DNA from 4 places in the Bradyrhizobium sp. Ses1 genome. Region 2 is predicted to be linked to each of the others. Evidence: predicted binding sites of a transcription regulator. Region 2 holds the regulator's gene; each other region holds the start of a gene.

Region 1 (5,078 bases), on a different contig from region 2:
TTCCTTGTAGACGCCCTGGATCTCGACCTCGAAGCCCGGGAACGCATTGAACGATGCCTCGAACATCTTGAGGTAATCGATCATCGGCCGCGTCTGTTCCGACAGCCGTTCACCGGGCACGATGGTGGCGATGCCGGGCGGATAGACCACGAACGGCGTTGCAGCGATGCGGCCCGAAATTTCGCCGATCGGGAGATAATCGACGTCGTTGCGCACGAGGTAGCGTGACGCTTCGCGCGGCGACATCGCGATCTCGGGCAAATGCTCGGGCAGGAACTGCTTGCGCTGCAGCGCGCTCACATCGGCCGCGCGGAAGAAGCGGTGCATGTCGCCGCAGAGGTCGCGCAGGCGCACGCCGGCATAGCGGGCAGGCCGGCGGCGGAAGAATTCGGGGATCACGTCTTCGAGCAGCGCATTGTCGTCATGCAATTTCTTGAAGGCGACGAGCCCCGAGATCAGCGTCCCCGCCTTGCTCGCCTCGACGCCGGGGGTGAGCAGGAAAAGCAGGGAGTTGAGGTCGTTCTTCTCGGCGACGATGCGGTTCTCCCGCAGATATTGCGCCACCACCGGGGCGGGGATGCCGTGTTCGGCATAGGCGCCCGTGGCATGGTCGAATCCCGGCGTGAGCAGCGTCAGCTTGTTCGGGTCGGTCATGGCAAAGCCCGCCGTCATCTCCGGGAAGCCATGCCAGCTATCGTCAGGCTTGAGCTGCCAGAACGCAGGGTTGGTCGCGAGCTGGTCGGTAGAGATGGTTTCCCAAGCGACATTGTGCGCCCCGCCTTCGCGCGCGACGTCCGGGATCATCACGCGATCCGGCACGAATGGTTCGAAGAACCAGCGCCGCTCGGGACGCGCCTCGTTCTCCTCGAATTCGCGGCGGGTGGCGCGGATTTTCTTGCGCAGCTCGATGCCGAGCCGGATCGTGTCGTCCCACAGCACCTCGCCGGAGCGGCCCTTCATCATCTGCGCGCCGACGTCGAGCGAGGCGAACAGCGGATAGAATGGCGAGGTCGAGGCGTGCTGCATGAAGCTCTCGTTGAAACGCCGGTGCTCGACCCGGCGCTTCTGCCCCTTGATGTGCCGGTCGCGGACATGGATCTGCGAAGCCTGCGAGAAGCTGGCGAGCTGCTTGTGGGTCGATTGCGTGGCGATGATGCCGGGCGCCTCGGGGCCGAGGTCGGCAAGGCCCATCGCGAAGCGGCCGGCATAGATCGGATGGAACTTCATGAAGCCGGCCCAGGCTTCGTCGAACAGGATGTAGTCGCAGAGATGACCGATGCGCCTCAGGATCATCTCCGCACTATGAATGGTGCCGTCATAGGTGCACTGCTCGACCACGGCGACGCGGAAGGGACGGGGCCGCTTCCAGGCCTCCTTGTCCTTGACCAGCGGATGGTTGCGGATGCGCTCGCGCAGCGACGTCTCGTCGAGCATGTCCCAGCGCATCGGCTCGATCAGGCCCCAGGCGTTGCGAACGGTCGGCACATAGACCGGGATGCCGCCGCCGAGCAGCAGCGCGCCATGGTGGGCGGCCTTGTGATTGTTGCGGTCGAACAGCACGAGGTCGCCGTCGGTGACCAGCGAGCCGAGTGCGACCTTGTTGGACGTGGAGGTGCCGTTGAGCACGAAATAGGTCTTCTCCGCGCCGAAGATCCTGGCCGCTTCCTTCTGCGCCCGCAGTGCCGGGCCCTCATGGGTCAGGAGGTCGCCGAGGTCGAGCACGGAATTGTCGAGGTCATCGCGGAACACGGCCTCGCCGAGATGTTCGACGAACACGCGTCCGATCGGGCTGCGGCTGTAGAACACGCCGCCATTGTGGCCGGGGCAGGTCCAGAGCTGGTTGCCCTCTTCGGCATAGTCGACCAGCGCGCCGAAGAACGGCGTCTTCAGCGTCTCGGCATATTGCTTGAGGCGGCTGATCAAATTCTTGGCAATGAACGGCGGCGTTTCCTCGGACAGGAACACGTAGCCGTCGATGAAGTCGAGCACCTCAACCGGCAGGTCCTCGAACCGCTTGCGGCGGATCAGGAGGATGATCGGGAAGTCGAGGCCGCGCCGCCGCATCAAATTGATCAACGACGCGGTCTTGCCCTCCAGCCCCTTCTTGCCCCAGTCGACCACCATGCAGCCGATCGCCGCGTCCGTCTGCACCGCGATCTCGGCATCCTCGAGCTTGCGGGCGCGCACGACCTCGAAGCCGGAGCGCTGGATCTCGTCGATGATCTGGTTGAAGCGGATGCCCTCGAGATCCTCCGGATCGAATACGGGCGCCGCGAACAGGAAGGTGAAGCGTCGGAAATAGTCCATCGGTGTCCTCGAAATGGTCCGAGCGAGAAGTCGGCACATTTCGTGACAGGCAGATGACGGTGGCGCCGGCGGGGGAAAATTGTTGGTGGCGAGCCGACGCCGCTTCAATCCGGTACGCGTTGCCTCGGATATTCGAGCTGCATGGCGACGAAATCGGCCGTGCGCCCGCCATAGCGTGCCTCGATCCGCAGCAAGGTCTGGTCCAGCGCCTGCGCCGGCGCCAGTGATCCGACCGGTTGCAGCAATCGCTCGGTGGGCCACTGGGCCGCGACCTGATCGGGCAGGATGCGCAGGCCGTTGCGGCTTGGCTGCGCCTCCGCCGTCGCGGCAAAGGTCACGGTGCGCGAACGATAGGTCCGCGACCAGGCGTCGGCGGCGAGCGCGAGCGAGACTTCGTCGATGCCGGGCGCAAGCGCGATGCCGAGCTGCTCCTTGTTCCAGAACGCGAGCGTGTTCCCGATCGCCGTGAGCGCGAACGGTCGTGTGAACTGGAACGCGCCGCTGTCGTGGCGGGCATCCCAATGGGACAGGCCGATGTCGCGGGCAACGGCTTCTGCCTTCTCGCGGCCGGCGATCGCTTCGACCAGCGTGAGCGACATCGGCATCGAAGCTGTGATCCCCGTTGTGGTCGCAACGCCCTGGTCGACCACGATCCTGCGGTCCCTGATGTAATGGATCGTCGGATGCTTCTCGCGCAGGTCTTTCAGGGAGTACCAATGCGTCGTCGCGCGCTTGCCGTCGAGCAGTCCAGTGCTGGCGACCACCATGGTGCCGACGCAGACACCGATGACGATCGCGCCCTTTTGCGCCTGTTGCCTGATCCATTGCACGACGACCGGATCGTCGTCACGGCTCATGGCGGGGACGATGACATAGTCGGCGCCATCAGGGTGCTCGGCATCGAATGCTGCGATGGTGGCATCCGGCTCGACCTTCAGCACCGGAAACAGCGTCACCGGTCCGGGTCTCGTCGCAAGCGTCACCACGTCGGCGACGTCGGCGCGCTTGAGGATGCCATAGGGCATCAGATAGTCGGTGGTTTCGGTCTGCTCATTGATGCCGACGATCGCGATCAGCGGCCGCTGCCGTTTCGGCGGCTTCAACGCCGCGATGGTCGCATCACCCTCCTGGCTTGCGATCGGCGGCGCGTTTCCAGACGCAGCTCGCGAGGGCAGCGTCAGAAGCCAGCCACCACCAATGGTCAAGAAAAGCGCGGCGGCGGCAACACCGCCCCACGCGAAAAGCCGCCAGTTCATTGCTTACGTCGCTCGACGAATTCGTCACCTCGCCCCCCTCCGCGCAACTTACTCGCTCACGCCGCGCTCCGAAATGACGCAAATCCGGCAAAAACCGACACAGGGGGCAATGGATGGACAGGGGCGGATCGGTGAATTTCGCCGAAAGCCACTTGCCGAATTATTCCCCTCGTCAAGCAGACGTAGCGAAAAAATTCCTCGTGCTCTCCGGCGGAATAGAACGCGCCTCCGTATGTCCTACTCATGCAAGCTATTTCCTTACAGGAGCTATCATGAAGAACCCATCGATTGGTTTCGCACTCGCCACCGCCATTTCCCTGGCGACGGTCTCCGTGGCGTTTGCCGCACCGCCGACCAAGACCGGAACCACCGCGAAGGGAAGTGTGCTGACGGATGCGAAGGGCATGACTCTCTATACCTTTGACAAGGACACTGACGGCAAGTCTGCCTGCAATGGTCCTTGCGCGACAAACTGGCCGGTGCTGAAGGCTGAGGCGAGCGACAAGGCGGGCGAGGGCTACACCATCATCACCCGTGATGATGGCTCCAAGCAGTGGGCCTACAAGGGCAAGCCGCTTTACACCTTCGCCAAGGATCAGAAACCCGGCGACATCACCGGCGACGGCTTCCTCAACGGCGCCTGGCATCTTGCGCAGCCGTGATGAGCTGAGCTCGCAATAATGCGAGAGGCGGATCAGCGCAGCATGATCCGCCGTTCACGCTAGTTGGCTTGCACACCTGCCTCGCGCGGGGATGCAAAGAAGTCGGCGGCCCGTTATTTCGTGTGTCCCCACGCCTCGTCCCAGTCCGCACCAGCCGCGTCGACGACGCGGCCGTCGGCTTCGAAGAACTTGTTCGGCACCTGGAAGATCGCGAGGATCAATCCGCCTTCGGGGCACCAGGCGACGTGGCGGCTGCCGGCCTCACGCCAGATGAACTCGCCCGCTTTCGCGGCAATGCCCTGCGCGGGGCCTTCCTTGTCGACCAGCGAACCCTCGAGGACATAGGTCTGCTCGATATTGACGTGCTCGTGGTCGGGCAGCACCGTACCCGGCGCAAAGCGCATCAAGGCCGTCATCAAGCCGGTCTTGCGGTCGAACAGCAGCGTCTTGGCCTCGCAGCCAGGGAAACGGGTCTTTTGCCAGTCCATTTCCTGCGGGCGCACGAGATGGGAATGCGTGTCGGCAGTCTGATGCGCCTGCGGCGTAGCAGCGTCCATGGCGTTCCTCCGGTTTCGTTGAACCAAAGGGATGATAGCCGGATCGCGCAGCCGCGTCAGCGGTTACCGCAGTCCCTCATAGACCATGAATCCGCGCGCGATCGCGAGCTTTCGCAGCGCGCGCGGCACAAATCTTTCCGGCGGGTGCAGATAGCGCCACGAGGTCAGCGTGAAATCGGAGAGCGTGGTCGCAACGCTCTCGAATGGTGCCAGCAGTCCGGTGAGGCTCACCGGCACATGCGCTCGGTTGTTGAAGGGAAGCAGCAGCAATTCGAGATGCGCCGGCGTGCCCGCTT
Region 2 (5,078 bases):
TGGCCAGCGACATCACGTCAGGGGTGACCCCGATACGCTTGTAGGCGAAGAGATCGCCGGTGCGGCCCATGCCGGTCTGCACCTCGTCGAACGCGAGCAATAGGCCATGCTCGTCGCAAAGCTGGCGCAGCGCCTTGAAGAAAGCCGGCGGCGCGGAGCGCACGCCGCCCTCGCCCTGCACCGGCTCGATCAGAATGCCCGCGGTCTCTGGACCGATCGCGCGTTTCACCGCTTCGATATCGCCATGCGGCACCTGGTCGAAGCCGTCCATCGGCGGACCGAAGCCCTCGAGATATTTAGCAGCGCCGGTCGCTGCGAGTGTCGCGAGCGTGCGGCCATGGAAGGCGCCTTCGAAGGTGATGATGCGGTAGCGCTCCGGATGCCCCTTCGAGAAGTGATAGTGACGCACGACCTTGATCACGCCCTCCATCGCTTCCGCGCCGGAATTGCAGAAGAACACGAAGTCCGCAAAACTCTGCTCGCACAGCCGCGCGGCAAGCTTCTCGCCGTCCGGGCTCTTGAACAGGTTCGACATGTGCCAGAGCTTCGTCGCCTGTTCCTGCAGCGCCTTCACCAGATGCGGATGGGCATGGCCGAGCGCGTTCACCGCGACGCCGGAGGTGAAGTCGAGATAACGCTCGCCTTTGGTCGAGATCAGCCAACAGCCTTCGCCGCGTTCGAAGCCGAGATCGGCCCTGGCAAAAACGGGAAGCAGATGCGACGTGGCGCGGTCGGTCATGGCGATCACTGAAGGGTTCAGACAAGCCTTTCAGACAAGCCCCGGCGGCGTGCAGCGATGCAGACACGCGGCTGGAGCTCATCCAGCGAAAACAAAACGTGCCGCCTTTGCAGGGCGGCACGTGAAGGCATTCTATGCGCGCGGCGGGTGCTGTCAATCGCCACGAAGCCGCCAGGCTGCGCTGCAAAGTGCCGGTAATCCGCAGTTTTCCGGTGTGGTGGAAAAGCCCGATTGCAATCCCTAAATGTCGGAACATGTGGACGCATAGGCGCGGACTCTTGCGCCAGAGTCACGCCATATTGTAGCGTCTAGCCTGTCGGGTACGACATCTCGTGCGGCAGTTTTGATCCCTTAGAGTCCTTTGTGTGCGGCGTACACGTTCGGGTGCGGTTTTCGTGCCCGGCGAGCCTTAAGGGATTCTGCCCGCAGGGATTTTTGAGATTAGGCATCGCAGCGCTGTCCCAGGATCGGCCGGCGCAACGCGAAGGGAAAGATGCGATGACGGTATTGACCTGGTCCGACGAACGCGTCGAGCAGTTGAAAAAGCTCTGGGAAGGTGGCCTTTCGGCCAGCCAGATCGCTGCGGAACTGGGCAACGTGACCCGCAATGCGGTGATCGGCAAGGTGCACCGGCTCGGCCTCTCGGGCCGCGCCAAGAGTCCTGCTGCAGCCGCGCCGCGGCAGCGCAAGGCGCGTCCCGCACAGCCGATGATGCGCGTGGCGCGTCCGGTCTCCCGCGGCAACACCGCGCTCGCCCACGCCTTCGAGGTGGAGGTGGAAGCGGACCCTATCGCCTACGACAATGTGGTACCGATGAGCCAGCGGCTGTCGCTGCTCGAATTGAACGAGGCCACCTGCCACTGGCCGGTCGGCGATCCCTCGAGCCCGGAATTCTTCTTCTGCGGCGGCAAGGCGCTTCCCGGCCTGCCCTATTGCGCGCACCACTCCCGCATCGCCTACCAGCCGGCGGCTGACCGCCGCCGTCCGACGGTCAAGCCGTCACAAGGCAAGTAAACCGACGACAGATCGTAGCCTGGGTGGAGCGCAGCGCAACCCGGGAACGCTGTATCGGCAGGTCCAAATTTCCCCGGGTTACGCTTCGCTGCACCCGGGCTGCGGATTGAGGTCGCCGGTTTACGACTGCTCGGCCTTCGCGAAGCGATCATCGAGCGCGTAGCCCGCACCGCGGACGGTGCGGATCGGGTCCTGCTCGCGGCCGGGATTGAGCAATTTGCGCAGGCGGCCGATGTGAACGTCGACGGTGCGCTCGTCGATATAGATGTCGCGGCCCCAAACGCTGTCGAGCAGCTGCTCGCGGCTGAACACGCGGCCGGGATGCTCCAGGAAGAACTCCAGCAGGCGATATTCGGTCGGGCCGAGATCGATCGGGCGGCCCGAGCGCGCGACGCGGCGCTTCTCGCGGTCGAGTTCGATGTCGCCATAGGTGAGCACGGTGGCGAGCCGCTCCGGGCTTGCCCGGCGCAACAGGCCCTTCACCCGCGCGAGCAGTTCAGGCACCGAGAACGGCTTGACGATGTAGTCGTCGGCACCGGTCGCCAGCCCCCTCACGCGCTCGCTTTCCTCGCCGCGCGCGGTCAGCATGATGATCGGGAGCTGCTTGGTCTCCGGCCGCGCCCGCAGACGGCGGCACAGCTCGATGCCGGAGAGTCCCGGCAGCATCCAGTCGAGCACGACAAGGTCGGGAATACGTTCCTTGAGCCTTGTGTCCGCATCGTCTCCACGGGCGACCGTTTCGACATCATAGCCTTCTGCATCGAGATTGTAGCGCAACAGCGTCGTCAGCGCTTCTTCGTCTTCGACCACCAGAATGCGTGCGCTCATCGGCTTGGCTTCTCCTATAGCGGGATGACTCTCTGCTTGAATCGTCATCCCACTCTTCCTTTGATGTTTGAGCAGGATCTTGGCGGAAAGCCGGCGTCGACTTTCCGGATGTTGCTCTAGTTGCCCGGAACGGTCGTGGCGAACGTCGTCATATCCCCCTTCGGCCGCTTGTCGGTGATCTGCTGACCCTCGATCATGTAGAAGACCGTTTCCGCGATGTTGGTGGCGTGGTCGCCGATCCGCTCGATATTCTTGGCGCAGAACATCAGGTGGATGCAGAACGAGATGTTGCGCGGATCTTCCATCATGTAGGTGAGGAGCTCGCGGAACAGCGAGGTGCAGATCGCGTCCACCTCCTCGTCGCTCTTCCAGACGTTCATCGCCGCCGGCAGATCGTGCGCGGCATAGGCGTCGAGCACGGACTTGACCTGCGACAGCACGAGGTCGGTCATGTGCTCCAGGCCGCGGATCAACTTCAGCGGCTGGAAGTCGTTCTCCAGCGCGGCGACGCGCTTGCCCATGTTCTTGGCGAGGTCGCCGATCCGCTCGAGGTCGGTCGCCACCCGCATCGCGCCGACGATCTCGCGCAAGTCGACAGCCATCGGCTGGCGGCGGGCGATCGTCAGCACGGCGCGCTCCTCGATCACGCGCTGCAGGCTGTCGATCTCGATGTCGGAAGCGACGACACGCTTGCCGAGCGCGACGTCGCGGCGGATCAGCGCATCGACGGATTCGGTGATCATCCGTTCGACCAGCCCGCCCATCTCTGCGACCAGACGGGTCAGTTCCTGAAGATCGCTGTCGAATGCCTTGGCGGTATGTTCAGAAGCCATGATGTCCCTCCTCAACCAAACCGGCCGGTGATGTAGTCCTGGGTGCGTCGATCGCTCGGCGAGGTGAAGATCTTGCTGGTGTCGTCGAACTCGATCAGTTCGCCCAGATACATGAACGCAGTCTTGTCGGAGACGCGCGCCGCCTGCTGCATGTTATGCGTGACGATCGCGATCGTGTAGTCCTCCGACAATTCCTGGATCAACTCCTCGACCTTGGCGGTCGAGATCGGATCGAGCGCCGAGCAGGGCTCGTCGAACAGGATAACTTCGGGCCGCACCGCAACCGTGCGGGCGATGCAGAGGCGCTGCTGCTGGCCGCCGGAGAGGCTCAGGCCGGAGGCGTTGAGCTTGTCCTTGACCTCGTTCCACAGCGCACCGCCGCGCAGCGCTTTCTCGACGCGGCCGTCCATTTCAGATTTCGAAATCTTCTCGTAAAGGCGGATGCCGAAGGCGATGTTCTCATAGATCGTCATCGGGAACGGCGTCGGCTTCTGGAACACCATTCCGATCCGCGCCCGCAGCAGGTTGAGGTCGAGCTTGGGGTCGAGGATGTTGGTCTGGTCCAGCATCAACTGGCCGGTGGCGCGCTGGCCGGGATACAGGTCGTACATCCGGTTGAAGATCCGGAGCAGGGTCGACTTGCCGCAGCCGGACGGGCCGATAAAGGCGGTGACGCGGTTGGTGCCGAGCGTCAGGTTGATGTTCTTCAACGCATGGTGCTCACCGTAATAGAAGTTGAGGCTGCGTGCAGTCACCTTTGGCGCCGCTTCCGGCAGCGACTTCTGGGGAATGGCCGCGCTCGGGCTGGTCGTCGATACGGACAGATCGGTCATTTTGCGCTCCTTTCGGCGCCGAGGATGCGCGCGCCGATGTTGAGCGCGAGCACGGTCAAGGTGATAAGCAAGGCCCCGCTCCAGGCGAGTTCCTTCCAATAGGCGTAGGGGCTCTGCACGAAGTTGTTGATGGTCACCGGCAGGTTCGCCATCGTCTTGGTCAGGTTCAGGCTGAAGAACTGATTGGACAGCGCGGTGAACAACAGCGGGGCGGTCTCACCGGCGACACGGGCGGTCGCCAGCAGCACGCCCGTGATCAGGCCGGAGCGCGCCGCGCGATAGGCGATCCGCTTGATCACCAGCGAGCGCGGAAGGCCAAGCGCGGAGGCCGCTTCGCGCAGCGGGTTGGGGACGAGCAGCAGCATGTCCTCCGTGGTGCGGAGCACGACCGGGATGACGATCACCGCCAGCGCCAGGCAGCCGGCCAGCGCGGAGAAGCCGCCCATCGGCACGACAACCGCGCCATAGATGAACAGGCCGATGATGATCGACGGCGCGCTCAAGAGGATGTCGTTGATGAAGCGGATCACCGAGGTGAGCCGATCATGCTTGCCGTATTCGGCCAGATAGGTGCCCGCGAACAGGCCGAGCGGCGCGCCGATGCCGACACCGATCACGGTCATGATCACCGAGCCGACGATCGCGTTCAACAGGCCGCCATCGGTGGAGCCGGGCGGCGGGGTGTTCTTGGTGAAGACGTCGAGGCTGAGGCCGGCGAGACCGTTGTAGAACAGCGTGAACAGGATCAGCGCCAGCCAGGTCACCCCAAACGCGGCAGCGGCGATGCAAAGCCCGCGGATGATGATGTCGTTGCGGCGACGTGCTTTGTAA
Region 3 (5,078 bases), on a different contig from region 2:
GATCGTGCCGAGGATCCGGCTTGGAGCCAGCGTCGGATCGGTGACACGATTGAGCGCAATCCAGTTGGCTGCGTCAGCACGACCGGCGGTCTGGTTGAAATACAGATCGGTCTCGCGGCCGACATTGAAGCTGGACCAGTTCAGGATTGCTTTTTGCTCGGTCTGCCTGACGGTCACCGTGGTGCGGCCTCCGCTCTGCGACTGCGTCGGCAGATCGGCGCCGGTCCAGACGCCCGGGACGGCTCCGGCCCCCGGCGCGGTCACCAGTCCTCCGGGCGTCAGTCCGTTCGGGACCGTGCTTTGTGCCGCCAGCGCCGCCGCACGCGCGGCGGCCTGACTGTCGCGCAGTGCCTGCAATGAAGCCGCCGCGCGCGCCATCGACGCCAGCGCCTGCTTGGCCGCGAGCGACGACTGCTGAGCGGCCAACTGCGCGGCCGTAGCAGTGGCTGCCGTAGCCGAACTCGAACCCGCGCTTGTGCTCCCCAGGCTGCGCGCCTGCGCCCCCGCAATGCTGCCGAGCAGCAGCGCAGCGGCACTAACCCCAACGAGCAAGTTGTTCTTGAGGGTAGCGCGGCGGGATCGGTCGGCGGCAGGCTGGACGGACATGGCTTGATCTCTCGGCAAAGACTTTGACGTGAAGCTGATTTCACGTGGATGACGTCACTCGAAGCGACGCTTTTCCTCTGCGTAGAGACATGCCGAAGCGCGGCACCGAAAAAAAATTAAGAAGTAGTTCGAGCTCAGGAATTCCCAAGCAATCGACGGCGTTTAGCTCAGCAGGACGATGCCGCCCGGCAAGGATGTGACGGTCGCACCAAACAGTTTCTCGACTTGCTCGAGGACCGCATCGACGTTGCGAACCCGGAAATTGGCGCTGAACAGCCGCGCGCCGAGCGCAGAATTCACGACGATGATTTTTCCGGAACGATAACGATTGATTTCGGTGATAACTTCACGTAGCGGCTTGGAGTGGAAGATCAACAGATCGTCTTGCCAGGCGGTCACGATCGCTGCATCGACGAACGCGGGCTTGCCCAAGCCTGATCGATCATAGGTGATCTGCTCGCGGGCGCGCAACGACGCTGTCGCCGCGCCGTACGAGACCTGAACGTTCCCCTCGACACAGGTCACGCAAACCGCGTGCCCATCATTTCGTATGTTGAATTTCGCTCCAATTCCGCTGGTTTGGCCTTGACTGGACGTCACGACAAAGGCCGGCCCCGCGCCGGATGGCGTCGCGACCAGCGCCTCGCCCGAGATCAGCTCGATCCCCGCGGCCTCCTTCGCAACCTGTCGCAGCGCAATGCTGGTTTGGGTATTCATCTCGACGAAGGTCGTGTCGGCCACCACAATACGCCGCCGCTCGCCGGTGTGCGTCCGATAGTCGGCCGCCAATTCCGACCAGGATGGCCAGAGGCCGAGCGGCGGCTGCACGACGAGATATGCTGCGCTCGCGGCGATGGCGGCGGCCCCGCCGCCGAGCACGGCACGACGTGACATCGAGATAGAGGAGAACGTCCGCGCGGCCGGGCGTTTCCCCTCAAACGCCTCTGGCCCCAAGGCCTCCCACATCCGCGCGGCCTTCATAAACGCGGTGCGATGCGCCGGATCACACTCGATCCACACCTTGCCGTCCCGCACGTCAGCAGGTCCTGCCTCCCCCGAGGTGAAACGGACCAGCCAATCGTGCGCTTCGCGCTCGATCCGCTCCAACTTTTCGCGTGGGCTATCGGTCATCCCTGTCATCAATACGCTTGCCGGCCCCCTGTCCATGCGATTGCTGAACGGGCTGAGGGCCGAATCTTTGCACGAGTTGCCGATCCAGACGAAGCGCGCAATGGGCTAACGCATGCTTCAACTCGATCTCAACCAGTCTTTGTGATATCTCCAACTGTACTGCAATTGCGTGCAGGGTTTTTCCTTCAACGCGCGCTGCATGCAGGATAGCGCGCCGTCGCGGGGTTAATTCCCGGATCGCCTGTTGAAAGGCTTCGAGCTCGATCTTCGCTTCCAGGCTTCGTTGGGGACCGGGCGTTTCATCGGCTATGTCGAAGGCAACCTTCGCGTCATCGAGCGAAACCGTGTATTTTTCCGAGCTCAGCTTCCTCAGGGCGATATTTTTGGCCATGCGCAACAAGTAAGAGCGCGGCCGCTGCACCGGCGGCAGATCCGCGCCCCGGCAAAGCTCCATATACGTGTCCTGCAAGGCGTCACCTGCAAGCTCCACCGAATTCAATCGACGGGCCAACCTGGCTCGCAAATCATCATAGCAGAGTGTCAAAAAACGGCGCAATTCGGCGCGGCTGCTGTGGGTCATGCGGGATCGCGACGCTGGACCCTTGTCCCGCAAGCGTCGTACGCGCCCCCTGCCTCGCGCACCGACATGCTAGCGCCCGGCCTTCTGGTCGACGGGTGATGCGCAGAGCCTCGCATCGGCCGCTGCTCCCGGCAGCGCAACCATGGTGATCGGCTGCGGCATCTGCGCCGGTGGCGGTTCGGTCATGCGTGACTTGCCAAGCGTCGCCAACAGCATCCGGTGACTTGCCTGTTCGCCGGCCGATCCGTCGAGCTCTGCGTGCTGCACCAATCCCGACGAACTGATCCACAGCTTGATCACCAGCCGATAACTCACGGGACGCGTGTCGGGATACCGGCACAGAATGCGCAGGATGTCGTCTTGCACCACGGCGAAATAGCGCTGATATTGGCCATCCCGGGCGATCCGTGCCGTGGCGAACGCATGCGCCGTATCGTCGCCGGGATGAATCAGCAGGTAGCTGTTTTCGCGCGCGCGCAGTGGGACGAGTTCTGTCCCTGCGAGCAGGTCTCTGAGAGCATCGTCACGCGTAAGGGCGCCGGTGACCGCAGAGGATCGCTGTCCGATGGCCGCTGCGCCGTCGTAATATACCTCGGTCCCGGTCGCCGCGCAGAACGCGTCTATGGCAGACGCCAGAGGTTGCGCGGGGATGTCGAAGGAAGTCGCTCCCGCCGGCGATGCATGCGACAGAGCCAGAACCATCATCAAATGCGCGACAACAACGGCAAGATCCCGTGTGATCACGCACTTCCACCTGCTGACGATGTTGATGAAATGCTGGTTCACCTTGGCAAACACGAGACTCACGGATGGCTGCGGATCGGTCCGTTACGAATTGAACCAGAGGCCGGTCAATCAGAAACTCTCCCCAACTTACGACGCTGCGCAAGACGGTATTGTGACACGCTTAGACTACGGACCTAGTGTCACCCAATGCGCCGTCGTTAACTCGAAAGGCGTCGTCTCATCCCGAACTAATCATCGATTTGGATGCTCGATGCGCGACGCAGTATCAGGCCTTGCAGCGGTAGATTTGCACCTCTTGTGCGAGATGTGCTGACATGATGCCGCCCGCAACGGGCCTCACTGACCCCTACATGGGGCGATTGTTTGGAGCACCTGAACGACATGGCGCTGTCGTCGAGGTCTTGAAGGTCGAGAGCTTCCGGCGGTACGGCGGAGGCGATCGGCGAGACTCACGAAGTCAAGTGTGATCCGGCCGCGCGGATCATCAGCCGCGCGAGGCTGTCGAAAGTTGAAAGAGGAAAGCCGAACTATTCCGATCGCGGGCAAGATTGCTCGCGGGCTCGGGCTAAGCCTTTCTTTGATCGTTGGAGGCGCTGAAGCATCCGGTGGCGCGATCCGGGTAGTGCCATCCAGCGCTCGATTGACGTTCGTAGACAAAGCAAACGGCTTTGAGCACGAGTTGCCTTCACCGCCTTCAGATATTCCAGGTATCGAGGTGCTGCGCCACGGGATCGCGCGTGAAAAGGCTGGTGTAGGTCGTACACCTCGACCTCGGTCCGAGACCCAACTGTGAAGTCTCAAGCAGAGGGCCGGACACAGAATCCCACACCGCGAACTGTATGAATGATTGGATAGGCTTGTTCGCTGTCGATCTTTCTTCGCAGACGTCCGACGTAGACATCAATAAGATTCGTCGCAGGATCGAAATGCAGACCCCAGACGTGCTGCAGCAGCAGACTTCGAGTGATGACTTCGCCGGTGTGGCGAGCAAGATACTCCAGGAGTCTGAATTCCCGGGGCCTTAGCCCGATCTGTCGGCCGGCCCGGGACGCGGTTCGAGCCACGAGATCCATCTCCAGATCGCCGACCCGCAGTACGGTTTCCTGGTGAACAGAAGTGCCACGCCGCGACAGCGCATCAACACGAGCAAGCATTTCTGCGCAGGCGAACGGCTTCACGAGGTAGTCGTCGGCGCCTGCACGCAGACCGTCCACGCGATCAGCAACTGCACCGAGCACACTGATGATCAATACGGGAGTCCCGATTCCGTCTTGCCTGAGACGGCGGATGACTTCGATCCCGTCGATGCCCGGCAAAATGCGATCGACGGTCATCACGACATATTCGGCGGCGCGACCAAAGCTTAGCCCCTTCTCGCCGTCGGACGCGATCGTGACGTCATAGCCAGCGGCACCCAGGCAGCTACCAAGCTCCCTGGCGGTCCACCAATCATCCTCGATGACGAGAACACGACGCGCGCAGTTCGGCATGACATCACCTCCACCGCGGGTTGCGGGCTTCGGGATTGTGTCGGTCGCATTGAGACGTCAATGCACTAACACCGCCGCTGGTGGACAATTCCGCAAGCACTTGGGAGACGACCAATCATTTAGGACATTGGTGGGATCGAGTGGGTACGAAGCCTGACCATTCGCAGTAGCCGCGGTTCGATTCACGCGTTCAGCCTTACAATTGGATCGAGTGTGCCGGCGTGGCTTTGCTCGATAGGCGAACTGCTAGTGCTAGACGCTTGGCCGGCCGCTCAGTCGATCAGTGGTGGCGCGGTGCACTCGGTGAATTGCCGCGGCAATGGTATAATAATACCTACAATACGTATAGCGATTTTTCACGCGCAGACTGTTTAAGGCTGCATCAGTGATCCGCGAGATCCGTGACATGACGTGCCCGTTCGCATGGTTGCGTCGGCAGCATGGGGCGAATGGATGCGAGATCGAGCTCTGCGTCCGCCAGCCCCTGAGCTGCCGCACGCCCTAGCCATAGACGTGCCGCTTCC
Region 4 (5,078 bases), on a different contig from region 2:
TCGACCGTCTTGTAGACGTTCCTCCATTCCGGGTGATGGTCGCGCTTCTCCGCGATCAGCGCGACGCGCGTCATGAAGCCGAAGGCCTCGTTGAAATCCCTGAACGTGAAAGTCTTGGCGATCGCCTCACGTCCCGGCACCTCGGACCAGCCGGATAGTTCCTTCAGCGCCGATTTCCGCGCTTCCGCCGATAACCGTCCTGCCATGGCAAATCTCCACTTCACTCGTTCACACCCTAACACCGGCAGCCACCAGCGGGATCCATGCTCACGACGCGGCCGCAAAGCGCGTCCTATCGCCGCTGGTAACCATGACGGGATTGTAACCTAGCTGCTGCCGGAATTTTGTTACAATGCAAAGGATAAACGCGTCGGCGGGATGACCCAGAACCTCAAACGGCTGTTTGCGCGATCGATGACCGAGCCTGACTTCGTCGCCGCTCCAGCTTCGCCTCCGCCGCGTTCGGCGCGGCGTCGGCTGAGTTTCGTGATGATTGCCGGCGCGCTTGCCATCATCGGCGCACTGGCCGCCGGCTATTACTTCGCGATGCGGCCGGTGAACTTGAAAATCGCGGTCGGGCCCGCCAACAGTGACGACCTCAAAGTAGTCCAGGCGCTCGCCCAAGCCTACAACCAGGGCAACAGCCAAATCCGGCTGCGTCTGATGCAGACGGACGGCGCGGTAGCGAGCGCCGAGGCGCTGGCCGGCGGCAAGGCGGACCTCGCCATTATCCGCGGCGATCTGGATGTCCCCAAGAATGCGCAGGCGGTGGCGACGCTGCGCAAGAATGTCGTGGCGATCTGGGTGCCGCCGCAGGGTAAAGGCAGGGGCAGGAAAGCAGCGCCAAAAATCACCAAGATCGCGCAGCTCGCCGGCCACCGCGTCGGTGTCGTCGGCCGCACGCCCGCCAACGTCAACCTCTTGAAGGTGATCCTGCAGCAATATGGCGTCGACCCCGCCAAGGTAGAGATCGTCCAGTTTCCCGCCAATGAGACGGCCGAGACCATCAAGGGCCAGAAAGCGGACGCCTATCTCGCCGCCGGACCCGTCAACAGCAAGATCACAACCGACGCGATCGCAGCTTCGACGCGCGGCACGCCGACCTTCCTCGCGATCGACGCGGCGGAAGCGATCGCGCAGAACCATCCCGCCTATGAAGCCTCGCAAATCCCAGCCGGCTCGCTCGGCGGCGTCGACCGCCCTGCGGACGAGGTCAAGACCATCAGCTTCTCGCACCATATCGTGGCGCGCAGGGGCATTTCCGAATCGACCATCGCCATCTTCACCCGGCAGCTGTTCTCGATCCGGCAGTCGCTGAAGAACGATTTCCCGCCGGCCGCCAGGATCGAGACGCCGGACACCGACAAGGACGCCACGATTCCCGTGCACCCTGGGGCTGCGGCTTTCGTCGATGGCGACGAGAAGACCTTCCTCGACCGCTACAGCGATTACATCTGGTGGGGGCTGATGCTGGTCTCCGCAATGGGTTCGGCCGGCGCCTGGTTTGCCGGCTACCTGAAGAAGGACGAACGCAGCATCAACACCTCGCAGCGCGACCGGCTGCTCGACATGCTCGCTGCCGCGCGCCACAGCGATTCGATGGAAGAACTCGACCAGATGCAGGCCGAAGCCGACAACATCCTGCGCGAAGCGCTGACCTGTTTCGAGCACGGCGGAATCGAGCAGGGCACGCTGACCGCCTTCAACATCGCACTCGAGCAATTCCACAACGCGGTCACCGACCGCAAGCTGCTGTTGATCAGCATGCCGCAAAACCTGCAGCGCGCCAGCGCGCAATTCCGGGCGGCAGGGACCGCTTAGCCAAGGCGGCACGCAATCGGGTTCGCTTCAGTTCCCTGTTTGCGGGGCACGCGACCTCTCCTCCGTCATTCCGGGATGCGCGAAGGCGGAGGCCCGGAATCCATCGGGCCGCAAGCGACGTGGATGAATGGATTCCGGGCTCACGCTTCGCGTGCGCCGGAATGACGACCAGATGCAATTTCTCTGCGATTACGTGGAGATGGTCGGCGTAATCGCTTCGTCATAGAATCCTTCTAGGTCTGTTGCGACATTTCGGCGCATCCGGTGCCGGACCGACGGAGGCTTGCCATGACGATTAGGATTTCCCGCCGAAAGTTCCTCTCTTCAGCCGCTGTCGGCGCCGGCGTCATCGCGATGCCCCACCTCTCCCGCGCCGCCGACCGGCCGGCCGTCACCCATGGCGTGCAGTCCGGCGACGTCGGAGTTGACGGCGGCGTGGTCTGGGCGCGCGCCGACCGGCCGTCGCAGATGATGGTCGAGGTCGCGACGACCGAATCCTTCAAGGACGCGCGCGCACTGCCGCCGATCGCGGCCCTGCCCGAAAGCGATTTCACCGCCAAGATGCTCCTGGAAAACCTGCCCGCGGGCCAGGACATCTTCTACCGCGTGCGCTTCCGCGACCTCGCCCATGTCAACGTCCTCGGCGAGCCCGTAACCGGCCGCTTCCGCACCGCGCCCGCCGACCGGCGCGATGTCAGCTTTGTCTGGGGCGGCGACGTCGCCGGTCAGGGTTGGGGCATCAATCCCGACGATAACGGCATGTTCACCTTCGCCACCATGGCCAAATACAAGCCGGATTTCTTCCTGCATTCCGGCGACACCATCTATGCCGATGGCGTCATTCCGTCCGAGGTGAAACTCGCCGACGGCAAGCTCTGGAAGAACCTCACCATCCCCGAGAAGGCCAAGGTCGCCGAGACGCTCGACGAGTACCGCGCGGCGCACAAGTACAACCTGCTCGACGAGCATGTGCGCGCCTTCAATGCGGAAGTGCCGATCTTCGTGCAATGGGACGACCACGAGGTCACCAACAACTGGTCGCTGTCGAAACAGCTTCCTGCCGCCTACAAGGAGCGCGACATCAACGTGCTCGCAGCGCGCGCCGCACGCGCCTTCCACGAGATGTATCCGATGCGCGAAAGCATCGTCGAGCCGGGCCGCGTCTATCGCACGCTCAGCTACGGACCGCATCTCGACGTATTCATGCTGGACGAGCGCAGCTATCGCGGACCCAACGGGCCAAACCAGCAGACCAGCTACGGTCCCGATGCTTATTTCCTTGGCCCGGACCAACTCGCCTGGCTGAAGCGCGGACTGCTCAACTCGCGCGCCACCTGGAAGGTGATCGCCTCCGACATGCCGCTCAGCCTCATCGTCTATGACGATGCGGCCAACAGCAAAGGCTCCGAAGCGTTCGCGCAAGGAGACGGCCCGGCGCGCGGCCGCGAGCTCGAGATCGCCGAGATCCTGCGTTTCATCAAGACCGCCGGGATCGTCAACACCGTGTGGCTGACCGCCGACGTGCACTACGCCGCCGCGCACTACTACAATCCGAACAAGGCGCAGTTCCAGGACTTCGACCCGTTCTGGGAATTCGTCTCCGGCCCGCTGCATGCCGGCACTTTCGGCCCCAACGAGCTCGACAACACGTTTGGACCCGAGGTGAAGTTCATCAAGGCGCCCGGAGCCGACAAGCAGAACCTGCCGCCATCGGCGGGCATGCAGTTCTTCGGCCACGTCAAGATCGACGGCGCGACCGGACAGATGACAGTAACCTTGCGCGACCGCGCCGACGTCGCGCTGTGGTCGACCACGCTCGACCCGAAGCCGGTGTAACATCGTAACGTAGTGACGTGACGTAGCCCGGATGGAGCGCAATCCGGGACGCTCTATCCGCGAACCCAAGACCCCGGATTGCGCTGCGCTTCATCCGGGCTACGAATCTGAAACCCGCATTCGCAGCGCTGCTTCCAGCGCTTCGGTCGAGCATGGCTTGACCAGGCGCGGCTTGCCGGCCAGCGCAGCGGGAAGCTGGACGTCAGCGCCGTAGCCGGTGACGAAGAGATAGGGGATCCGTAGCGCGTCGAGCTCCTCGGCGAGCGCAAAGGTGTTCTCGCGGGCCAGCACGACATCCAGCAGCGCGAAGTCGGGCCGGCGATAGGCGATCATCTGAAGTGCTTGCGCGACACTGGTCGCTGTCCGCACCGTCTTCACCCCGAAGCCGAGGATCGTGTCCTCGAAATCGATGGCGATGATCGGGTCGTCCTCGACGATCAACACGTCGGAAGGCATGCGGCTGAAGAGGGCCGGTTTCATATGCGCGCCAGGTCCTGTTTTGAGGCATTGATCTGATGGTCCGGACATGAGCCGCCAGTCGGCACGCTGCCGGCGCCTCTGAAGCACACCGGCGGTTCCCGCATTGAAACCACCACACTGCGGCCCCGGCGTCTGTTCACTTGTGCACACAACAGGAGGAACGGGTTGACTATCGTCGCGGTTGGTGAGGGGGAGACCCGATGCTTCAACAACGCAGCCAACCGGACAGAGCTGACCGGCCCTTTAACAACCTGTTGCGCCGTCTGAGCGACGCCGATTATGGGCTGATCGCACCGCACCTCGCGCGCGCCGAGGCCAATGCCAACGACCTGCTTTACAGCCCCGGCGATGACGTGGAGACCGTGTATTTTCCGTGCGGGCCCAGCCTCGTCTCCTACCTCGTGACCAACGAGGACGGCCGCGACGTCGAGACCATTCTGGTCGGCCGCGAGGGTGCCGTCGGCGGCATCGTCAGCCAGGGATATCTTCCCGCCTTTACCCGCATCATCGTCAAGTTCGGGGGGCCGTTCGCGCGGCTGGCGATCGGCAAGCTGGAAGCGGCCAAGCTGAAATCGCCCTCGATCCGCAACGTCTTCGCACGCTACGCCGATTGCATGCTGGCGCAGATCTTCCAGTCGACGGCATGTAACGCGATCCACTCGATCGAACAGCGCACCGCCAAATGGATCATCTCGGCGATGGAGCGCACCAATGGCGATGGCGCCGTGCCGCTCACACATGAGCAGCTCGCCACGCTCTTGGGGGTAGGGCGCAGCTATGCTAGCCGTGTGATTCAGTCCTTCAAGGCCGAAGGCGTGCTGGAGACACGCCGCGGCGCGATCCTGGTCCGCAACCTCGACGGCCTGCGCCTCCGCTCCTGCCTGTGCAACGAGGCCGTCAAGGGCCACTTCGAGGAGGTGCTCCGTGGGGTCTATCCGAGC

Evidence for each region. The regulator PhoB, encoded in region 2, activates phosphate uptake and scavenging genes when phosphate is short. The targets are predictions, from matches to a motif close to TGTCATNNANCTGTCAT.
Region 1: AC5ZG5_RS36060 (Orn/Lys/Arg family decarboxylase) is a predicted target of PhoB. The motif match lies at 2,350-2,366, and genes of this name have one in related genera.
Region 3: AC5ZG5_RS04715 (STN domain-containing protein) is a predicted target of PhoB. The motif match lies at 3,205-3,221, and genes of this name have one in related genera.
Region 4: AC5ZG5_RS26540 (alkaline phosphatase D family protein) is a predicted target of PhoB. The motif match lies at 2,029-2,045, and genes of this name have one in related genera.

The regions. Positions count from the first base shown of each region.
Region 1 is NZ_JCAMOQ010000049.1:4,736-9,813, reverse strand. Features, by position in the region: gene AC5ZG5_RS36060 (Orn/Lys/Arg family decarboxylase) at 1-2,307, opposite strand, end outside; gene AC5ZG5_RS36055 (DJ-1/PfpI family protein) at 2,412-3,563, opposite strand; gene AC5ZG5_RS36050 (COG4315 family predicted lipoprotein) at 3,836-4,225, shown strand; gene AC5ZG5_RS36045 (cupin domain-containing protein) at 4,339-4,782, opposite strand; gene AC5ZG5_RS36040 (PAS domain-containing protein) at 4,846-5,078, opposite strand, start outside.
Region 2 is NZ_JCAMOQ010000001.1:98,239-103,316, reverse strand. Features, by position in the region: gene AC5ZG5_RS00465 (aspartate aminotransferase family protein) at 1-739, opposite strand, end outside; gene AC5ZG5_RS00460 (GcrA family cell cycle regulator) at 1,238-1,753, shown strand; gene phoB (phosphate regulon transcriptional regulator PhoB) at 1,874-2,581, opposite strand; gene phoU (phosphate signaling complex protein PhoU) at 2,698-3,414, opposite strand; gene pstB (phosphate ABC transporter ATP-binding protein PstB) at 3,426-4,247, opposite strand; gene pstA (phosphate ABC transporter permease PstA) at 4,244-5,078, opposite strand, start outside.
Region 3 is NZ_JCAMOQ010000002.1:405,348-410,425, forward strand. Features, by position in the region: gene AC5ZG5_RS04700 (filamentous hemagglutinin family protein) at 1-606, opposite strand, end outside; gene AC5ZG5_RS04705 (FecR family protein) at 769-1,737, opposite strand; gene AC5ZG5_RS04710 (RNA polymerase sigma factor) at 1,727-2,317, opposite strand; gene AC5ZG5_RS04715 (STN domain-containing protein) at 2,387-3,115, opposite strand; gene AC5ZG5_RS04720 (response regulator transcription factor) at 3,862-4,554, opposite strand; gene AC5ZG5_RS04725 (tetratricopeptide repeat protein) at 4,937-5,078, opposite strand, start outside.
Region 4 is NZ_JCAMOQ010000026.1:37,987-43,064, forward strand. Features, by position in the region: gene AC5ZG5_RS26530 (4a-hydroxytetrahydrobiopterin dehydratase) at 1-206, opposite strand, end outside; gene AC5ZG5_RS26535 (TAXI family TRAP transporter solute-binding subunit) at 379-1,821, shown strand; gene AC5ZG5_RS26540 (alkaline phosphatase D family protein) at 2,110-3,657, shown strand; gene AC5ZG5_RS26545 (response regulator) at 3,757-4,137, opposite strand; gene AC5ZG5_RS26550 (Crp/Fnr family transcriptional regulator) at 4,338-5,078, shown strand, end outside.